DNA from 2 places in the Thioalkalivibrio sp. ALE25 genome. Region 2 is predicted to be linked to the other one. Evidence: predicted binding sites of a transcription regulator. Region 2 holds the regulator's gene; the other holds the start of a gene.
What was found. The regulator sigma-54, encoded in region 2, starts transcription at its own class of promoters, with help from an activator protein. The targets are predictions, from matches to a motif close to TGGCANGNTNCNTGCTT.
Positions count from the first base shown of each region.

Region 1 (4,604 bases), on a different contig from region 2:
CTACGCGCCATGGGCAAGTGATTGCCGCTCCCAGCCGCGGACTCGAGCACCGCGCGAAAGTCGATATCGCGCGCCTTGTAGTTCGGGGTGTCCGCATTGGCGATGTTGGAGGCCAGCAGCTCCATGCGCTGGGCGCGCACGTTGACCGCCTGCGGCAGGATGCCCATCGCCTTGTCGAGAGAGAGACTCATCGTTTCCGTCCTGTCCGCCCGTGGCGGACCCTCGCTACCAGAACCGGGACGCAGCCATTGCGGCCCTTTGCGAGGAGACCGATGCAATCGCTATGCCAGCGACGGGAATCCGTCTCGGCTGGGGACGCCCTTAGCGGGAAACGTGGGAAGGGGGCAATTCGAGTCGCGGCCGCATTGCGCGGGCGTTTCGGACCTGGCGGCCCTGCGACGGAGGGGCGTCAGGATTTGAGCCGGAGGACCGAGCCGTAGTCGGTGCGAACCGTCTCGAAGGCCTTGGTGTACGGGCCGGCCGTCTCCGAAGCGCCAAGAAACAGATAGCCGCCCGGATTCATCTGCCGGGCAATACCGTCAAGAACCTGTCGCTTGGTCTCGCCGGAGAAATAGATCAGCACGTTGCGGCAGAACACCAGGTCGAACTTGCCCAGTGCCGCGTAGCTGTCGATCAGGTTGAGCTTCTGAAAACGACAGCGCCGCTGGACCTCGGGAACGACCTTGTGGCCGTCCGTCACGGTCTCGAAGAAGCGCGCGCGGCGGCTCTCGCTCAACCCGCGCACAATACTCAGGCCGTCGTAGACCGCCCGCCGGGCGTCATCCAGGATCTTCTCCGACAGGTCCGTCCCCAGGATGGATACCGGCACCTTGCGCGGGGGGCGGGATTCCTCCCACTCGGAGACGACCATGGAGATGCTGTAGGCCTCCTGGCCACTGGAACAGCCGGAAGACCAGACCTTGATGCTGCTTCCCTTCGCAGCCAGCTCCGGCAACAACACATGCCGGAGGATCTCGAACGGAAAGCCATCGCGAAACCACGAGGTTTCGTTGGTCGTCATCGCGTCGATCACACGGGTGCGCAGCCGCGGATTCGGGGCTTGCCGCATCGCGTGCAGGAGCTCCGGCACGCTCTTGAAGTCGAACTCGTCGAGCAGCCGGGACAGTCGGCTCGACACCAGATACTGACGGCTGTCACCCAGCACCAGGCCGCAGCAGTCCTGCAGGAAGCGGGAAAACTCCTCGTAATCGCGGGAATCGATCACCGGTTCATCCCCGAGCACAGTCCATGGTGATTAGCATCCTGATGACGAGTCCTTGACAGCGGCGCCCGCGCCACGAAACGCAGGGGGAATCCCCGGTAGCGGGTTTCAGTATACGGTGTCGCAGGCGGGACACGACACTGGGCCCTTGTCGGCCATGTGACGCCGCCCCGGCCTTGCCGGGCGGCAACCCCGTTCCCCCCGGCGGTCATTCGACCTGTTGATCCTCGCGCCCGGTCTGGTCGAGCACCGCGTTGGCCAGTTCGTCGGGGTTGAATTTCGAGAGAAACGCATCGGCCCCGGCGCGCTTGACCATGTCGGTATTGAACTCGCCGCTCAACGAGGAATGCAGCAGCACCTTCAGATCTTTCAGGGCGGGATTGTCCCGGATCCGCGCCGTCAGCGTATAGCCGTCCATGCGTGGCATCTCGATGTCCGAGATCACCAGCTCGATCTGGTCGCGAACCGGGCCCTCCCCGGCCTTCTGCTCCAGGAAGTCGAGCGCCTCCTGACCATCCTTGAAAACCTCGTATTCGAACCCGAGACCGCGAATCGCCCCCTCGATCTGCTTGCGCGCCACGACCGAGTCGTCAACGATCACGACCTTGCGCCCCCCCGCTGGCGTGGCGTCCGCTCGGATGGACTCGGAGACCTCGGTCGGCAGAGGATTGACGATCGAAAGCACCCGTTCCACGTCGATGATCTCGACCAGCTTGTTGTCGATCTCGGTGACCGCGACCAGGAAGGACTCGCGCCCCGTACCACGCGGAGGGGACTTCACGTCCTGCCAGTTCACATTCACGATCCGGTCCACGGCCGATACCCAGAACCCCTGAACCGAACGGTTGAACTCGGTGACCACCACCTTCTGGTCGCCGCTGTCGCTGGCACCGGCCGCGCTGCGCAGGCCCATGGCGCGCGCCAGATCAATGATCGGCACCGTGCCGCCCCGCAGCGTAGCCACACCGCGCACCACACTCATCGACCCCGGGATCTGGCGCAGCGGCGGCGACGGGATCACCTCGCGCACCTTGAACACGTTGATTCCGAAGGTCTGTGATCCACCCAGGTGGAACAGCAGCAGTTCCATCCGGTTCTGACCCACCAGCTGCGTTCGCTGGTTCACATCGTCAATGAATTGACTCATGGTGCTGCTCTCCTTGTCCCGCGCCCATCTGCCGCGAGCCGCTCCCGGGAGGTCAGTGTGCACCGCGCACCCCCGGGCTGTCATTTGCAATCGCCTGTATGCGCCTTCTGGCGCCGCTTCCCAGGGATAACGGCATCGAACGCCGGGCCTTGAGTCGGGCACTGCCCGGACAACTGGCATCAAACCTGCATAGCTTCGGGTCCGCGAACGGACGCGGCAGACCCGGGGTATTCCCTCGGGCGGCGAGGACCGGCATATGCATCCACATACAACCTGTACATCACGCTGCATCCCCATGGGGCTCATGGCTCTCGTGGCGTGGTTCGCGCTCTCCGTGCCGGCCCACGCCGAGATCCACCCCGTTGCGGAGATCCGCGCGGCCGCGGAACAGTTTCTGTTGCAGGAGCTGGACGCCGAACATAGCGACGACATCAATATCGAGATCGGCCAGCTCGACAACCGGCTCCGGCTGGCCTACTGCCATGAAGGACTCAACGCCCGTTTCCCGCCCGGCGGCCGCCGCGACGGCAATACCGCGATCCACCTTCAGTGTGCGGGCCCGGTCACCTGGCAGCTGTATGTCCCGGCCACGGTGGAACGTTACGCTCAGGTGCTGGTGGCCAGTCGCAACCTCCCTCGCCAGCACACGCTGACCAGCGGCGATCTGCGCTTCCAGCGCATCGAGACGTCACGCCACGCGGGCAGTTATCATGAAGACAAGTCGGCCCTCATCGGTCAGCAGACCCGGCGCAGCATTCGTCCGGGCCAGATCATCGGCACACAGCACGTCACCCAGCGCGAGATCGTCAGCCGCGGCCAGCGGGTCACGATCCTTGCCGAAAACGGCTCGATCGCCATCCGCATGCAGGGCGAGGCCCTGGAAAACGGCACCCTCGGGGACCGCATCCGGGTCAGGAACACCTCGTCCGGGCGCGTGGTCGAGGGCGAAATCCAGCCCTCCGGGCACGTCCGGGTGACACTTTGATGCCGACTCTGTGATTGGTGTTACAAAAACCACCGCCACAGGGCTACAGTTTCAGCACACGCGGCCGTAAACACTTGCAGCACAGTTACAACGACAGGACGGCACAATGGATATCAAGGGCCTCAATACGAACAGTCTGCGCCCCGACGGCCAGAGCTCCACGGTCAAGGGCCGCGAGGACTCCAGCGGCGCGCCCAACCGGGCGCAAGGGTCGGATAGCGCCGTGACCACCGGTAACGATTCGCTCACCCTGACCGGCGCCGCCCAGGCGATGAGTTCGGCCGCCAGCGCCGGCGAGAACGCCCCGTTCGACGCGGCGCGTGTGGCCGAGCTGCGCGAGGCGATCGCCAGCGGCAACTACCCGGTGGACAACGAACAGCTGGCCGACCGCATGATCGACCTCGAGCGCCTGCTGCGCTAATCACGGACCTCACCGATGAACACCGACACGCGCCATCGCCTGCTGCGCTCCCTGGAAACCTCGATCCGGCTGGCCCACCAACTGGAAGAGGCCCTGATCCAGGAGACCCGCGCGGTCGAGGCGCGCACCCCGGAGACCCTGCAGGAAGTCGTGGCGACCAAGCAGGGGCTGCTGCAGGAACTCGAGACCGAGACCCGCCAGCAGCGCGCTATCGCCGAGGCCGCGAGCGAGTCATTCACGCCCGAGGGCATGGCCCGCCTGCTCTCGCGCATGGACGACGGTGCCGTCCTCAACGATCACTGGCAGGCCCTGCGCCAGTCCATCGAGCGCTGCAACACCCTCAACCAGGGCAACGCACGCCTGATCGATCGCGATCGCCAGCGCGTGGAGCTCTCCATGCAGATCCTGCGCGGCGAAGAGGCCGGCCCGGCGGCGACCTACGACCCCTACGGGCGCACCCGCCCCAACACCCGTGGCGGACGCCGTATCACACAAGCCTGATGCAGCTTATTCGCACCGATGCTGGCATTTCGGATGCTCGACCAGTACCTTGCGTCCTCACACCCAGCTAACGTCACGGACGCATGGACGAAACCGACTACACGGTCGACAAGCCGGACCGGATCGCCGGCATTCTCAAGGACCTAGACCACAAGCTCACCCTGGTCAGCGTCCGGCTCGACGCCGACGGCCCGCTGTACACTTCGGCCCTGGTCCGGCTGGACCCCGCCGCGAAGGAACTCTTTCTCGACGAACTGAATCCGCCGCGCGCGCACCAGCATGTCACCTCCGGTATGCCCCTGCGGGTATTCGCCGCGCTGCGCGGCGT
Region 1 is NZ_KB897934.1:68,750-73,353, reverse strand. It holds gene flgB (flagellar basal body rod protein FlgB) at 1-191, opposite strand, end outside; gene C996_RS0110135 (protein-glutamate O-methyltransferase CheR) at 410-1,225, opposite strand; gene C996_RS0110130 (chemotaxis protein CheV) at 1,431-2,369, opposite strand; gene flgA (flagellar basal body P-ring formation chaperone FlgA) at 2,665-3,354, shown strand; gene flgM (flagellar biosynthesis anti-sigma factor FlgM) at 3,461-3,775, shown strand; gene C996_RS0110115 (flagella synthesis protein FlgN) at 3,791-4,276, shown strand; gene C996_RS0110110 (flagellar brake protein) at 4,360-4,604, shown strand, end outside.
Region 1: a site for sigma-54 is predicted at 2,544-2,560, ahead of flgA (flagellar basal body P-ring formation chaperone FlgA). Genes of this name have one in related genera too.

Region 2 (4,604 bases):
TCTGCCGGCGCTGGCGGGCGCGCAGGTCATCCCCGGCGATGTAGCCCTGCATGTGCAGCATGTGGTTGCGCACGGCGGCCTCGATCATCACCGCGATGTTGCGACCCGGCGCCACCGGGAGGCTGATCAGCGGAATCCGCAGGCCGAGGATGTCGATCTCGCCGCGGCGCCCGTTCAGCCGGTCGTCGGGGACCGGCGAGGGCTCGCCGTGATCGCGCAGGTCGATAATCAGCCGCAGGTACTTGCCGCCCTTGATTGCGGAGTCGCCGTACATCGCGCGGATGTTCAGCACCCCCAGGCCGCGTACCTCGAGCAGGTCCTGGAGCAGGGCCGGGCAGTGACCGCGCACGATGTCGGGGGCGATGCGCGCGAACTCGGGGGCATCGTCGGCGATCAGGCGGTGCCCGCGCGAGATCAGCTCCAGCGCCACCTCGCTCTTGCCGACGCTGGAGGCCCCGCTGATCAGGACGCCGATGCCGAGGATCTCCATGAACACGCCATGGCGCACCTCGAAGTGCGCCAGACGCTGCTGCAGGAAGTAGCGCAGCAGCGCGATGATCTCGTGGCTGCTGGTGCTGGAGCACAGGATCAGCGGCAGCGCCTCCTGCGGGGCATGGGGCATCTCCGAGAACGGGCAGGTGTCCTCGGCGAAGATCACCGCGGTGGTGCCGGTGCGGGCCATCTCCAGGATCAGGTCGTTGCGCTGGTCGTCGCTGAGGCCGGCGATGTAGCGGGCCTCGAAGTCCCCGATGACCTGGATGCGGTTGGGTCGGATCAGGTTGAGGTGGCCGGCCAGAGGCAGGTCATCCCCGTCCTCGCCGACCAGCTTGCGGTCGGGGGCGGCGTGCTCGCCATGCACGAAGCGCAGATCCAGGCGGTTGCCCATAGCCTGGATCAGGCTCTCCACGTTGATGTCGCGGGCAATCCCGCCTTCGCCCAGTGCCTCGTTCATGAGCAGGGCCGGCGGGGATCGGTGGCGTGGCAGGGTGCGGGGCGCACGGGATCAGCCCTCGCGGAAGCGGCGGACGAGTTCCTGTTCCAGGCTGGCGGCATCGCCGGCCCGGCGCAGGGCGGCAATGGTGTCCGGTTGCGAAAGCCCGCGCGCCAGCTGGGCCAGCAGGTCGAGGTGATCGCTGGTGGCGGCCTCCGGGACCAGCAGAGCGATCAGGATATCGACCGGCTCGTGGTCCATGGCGTCGAAGTCGACGCCGCTCTCCAGGCGCAGGACGGCCACGCGCGGAGCCTCGAGATCGGCCAGGCGGCCATGGGGGATCGCAACCCCATGGCCCAGGCCGGTGGAGCCCAGCTTTTCGCGCGCGGACAGGGCCTCGAAGATCGCGGTGCTGCCCGGTCCGCCGGCATCACCGCCGCCGGCGAGGAGTTCCGACAGGGCCTCCAGGGCCCGCTTCTGACTGGAGCATTCCGGCTCCAGGCGGATGCGCTCGGCGGTGATCAGCTCGGCAATGGACATGGGTCAGGAGGCCTGCTCACGGTTGCGCTGGGCGCCCTCGGCCCGGTGATGATCCTTGACCTTTTCCTTGTGCTTGATCAGCTGGCGGTCGACCTTGTCGATCAGCGCGTCGATGGCGGCGTACATGTCCTCGTGGGAGGCCTCCGCGTGGATGTGATTGCCGCTGACCTGGAGATTCGCCTCGGCCTTGTTGAACTGGTTCTGGGTCTTCTCGTGGGTCAGCACGACGTGCACGTCGATGACCTTGTCGAAGTGGCGTTCCAGCTTCGCGAACTTCTCGTTGACGTAGTCGCGCAGGGCGTCGGTGAGGTCCACATGGTGGCCGGTCAGGTTGATCTGCATGGTCGGGACTCCTTGGTTACTTGTGGCCGGTGGGCATGGAGGCCATCTGCCGGCGTTCGCTGGATGAAGGGATGTGCATCGCCTCGCGGTACTTGGCCACGGTGCGACGCGCCACATTGATGCCCCGGTCCGCCAGGATCTGGGCGAGCCGGGCATCGCTGAGCGGCTTGTTCGCGGGTTCGTCGTCGATCAATTCGCGAATCATGGCACGGATGGCGGTGGCGGAACACTCGCCACCGTCGTTGGTGCCGACATGGCTGGAGAAGAAATACTTGAACTCGAAGACCCCGCGCGGGGTGTGCATGTATTTCTGGGTGGTCACCCGGGAGATGGTCGATTCGTGCATCTCCAGGATCTCGGCGATATCGCGCAGGATCAATGGCTGCATCGCGACCTCGCCGTGTTCCAGGAAGCCTTGCTGGCGATGGACAATCGCCTCGGCGACGCGCAGCAGGGTGTCGTTGCGGCTGTGCAGGCTCTTCAGGAACCAGCGCGCCTCCTGCAGCTGGTCGCGCATGAAGGCACTGTCGCGGGCATCCGATACCTGGCGCACCATGCCGGCGTAGAGGTCGTTGATACGGATGCGTGGCGCGATTTCCGGGTTCAGCTCCACGCGCCAGCCCTCCGGGGTGTGGCGCACGTAGACATCGGGCACCACGTATTCGGAGGTGGCGGCACTGATCTGCGCGCCCGGCCGCGGGTTCAGGGTGCGGATCAGGTCCAGGGCGCGCGCCAGTTCGTCCGGGTCGCGCACACCCGACTGGCGTTGCAGGGCTTTGTAATCGCGCTTGCCCAGGCTGTCCATGCCGTGTTCCAGGATCGCCCGGGCGGCCTCGCGGGCGGGGGCGTCCGGGGCCAGTTCGCGCAGCTGAATCTCCAGGCATTCGCGCAGATCGCGCGCGCCCACGCCCAGGGGGTCGCACTGCTGGATCCAGTGCAGGACTGCCTCGACCTCATCCACGCCGACGGGCTCTTCCTCGCCGCGGCTGATGGTCTCGGCCAGCGTCTCGAGGTCGCCTTCGAGATAGCCGTCGGGGCTGATCGCGTCGATCAGGGCCGCGCCGATGCGCTGGTCGCGCGGAGTCAGGTGGCTCAGGTGCAGCTGCCACAGCAGGTGGTCCTGCAGGCCCTCGCCGTCGTCGTCGCTGGTGTTTTCCAGCGGGTCGCGGTCATCCACGCCCTTGGGGGCGGGCGGCGGTTCGTAGATGTCGTCCCAGCGGCTGTCGGTGGTGAGCTCCTCGGGAATCACGTCATCGCTGGTGGTAGTGGCCTCCATGCGGTCGCCTTCCACCACCTCGCCCTCCGCGTCCAGGCGCTCGGCCCCGCCCATGTCGTCCTCGTCTTCCACCTGTTCGAGCATGGGGTTGCTCTCCAGCGCCTGCTGGATCTCCACCTGCAGCTCGAGCGTGGACAACTGCAACAGGCGGATCGCCTGCTGCAGTTGCGGGGTCATGGTGAGCGTCTGACCCAGCTGAAGATTCAGGCCGGGTTTCAGCATTGGCTGTGCGGGTCGCGGGTGACCATAAGAGCGATCTTAAATGCTGCCTCGTGGTTTGTGCACCGGCGCGGGTTGTGCGCGTGCCGGAATCACAGGCGGAAATTCTCGCCGAGATAGACCCGGCGCACCTGGGGGTCGGCCAGTAGCTCGTCGGGTGTCCCGGCGGCCAGCAGGCGCCCCTCGCTCAGAATATAGGCCCTGTGGCAGATCCCGAGGGTCTCGCGCACGTTGTGATCGGAGATCAGAACCCCGATGCCGCGCGCTGCAAGGTGGCGAATTACATCCTGGATATCGCCCACCGAGATCGGGTCCACCCCGGCAAAGGGCTCGTCCAGGCAGATGAATTGCGGGTCACCGGCCAGGGCCCGCGCAATCTCGGCGCGCCGACGTTCGCCGCCGGACAGCGCGATCCCGGGGCTGTGGCGCACGGTCTCGAGCTGAAACTCCTCGATCAGCGCGTCGCCGATACGCCGGCGTTCGTGGCGGTCCAGTCCGGGACGCAGTTCCAGCACGGCCTGCAGGTTGTCCCACACGCTCAGGCGGCGAAAGATCGAGGCCTCCTGGGGCAGGTAGCCGAGACCGGCGCGGGCGCGCACGTGGATGGGCGCGCGGGTGATGTCGTGCCCGCCCAGGGTGATGCGCCCGGCGTTAGGGCGGATCAGCCCGACCAGGCTGTAGAAGCAGGTGGTCTTGCCGGCGCCGTTGGGACCCAGCAGGCCGACCACCTCGCCCGGTGCGAGGTCGACATCCACCTGGTCGAGCACGGTGCGCTGGCCGTAGCGCTTGGTCAGTTCGCGCCCGATCAGGCGATCACGGGCCTCGGCGGGTGCTGGCGCCGGGCTGGTGGCGGGTGCGTTCATTCGTCGTCGCGTGGCTGGATGGTGATGCGTACGCGTTCGCTGTCGTCCTCGCCGCGTTCGGCCTCGATCACGTCGGTGGTCAGGTCGTAGGTGATGCGCTTGCCGCGCGCCTCTTCGCTGGCGGTGATCACATGGGCCTGGTCGGTGAGGATCATGCGGTCATCGTTCAGCAGGTAGTCGATGCGCAGCGCGGTGGCGATGCGCATCTCGCCGGTCTCGGGGTCGGGGGATTCCAGGCGGGCCGGCTCGCCGTGGGCCTCCATCTCGTAGGGGCGACGATCCCGGGTGCGCACGTAGACCGTGTCGGCCTCCAGCGTCATGTCGCCGCGGATCACGATCACGTCCCCGGTGTAGGTGCCCAGGCCCTGGCGTTCGTCCATCTCCGCGTGGTCGGCGGTGATCTCCACCGGCAGCGAGGGTCCCGACCCCTGCT
Region 2 is NZ_KB897925.1:163,709-168,312, forward strand. It holds gene hprK (HPr(Ser) kinase/phosphatase) at 1-952, opposite strand, end outside; gene C996_RS0100845 (PTS sugar transporter subunit IIA) at 1,004-1,471, opposite strand; gene hpf (ribosome hibernation-promoting factor, HPF/YfiA family) at 1,475-1,813, opposite strand; gene C996_RS0100855 (RNA polymerase factor sigma-54) at 1,830-3,311, opposite strand; gene lptB (LPS export ABC transporter ATP-binding protein) at 3,401-4,171, opposite strand; gene lptA (lipopolysaccharide transport periplasmic protein LptA) at 4,168-4,604, opposite strand, start outside.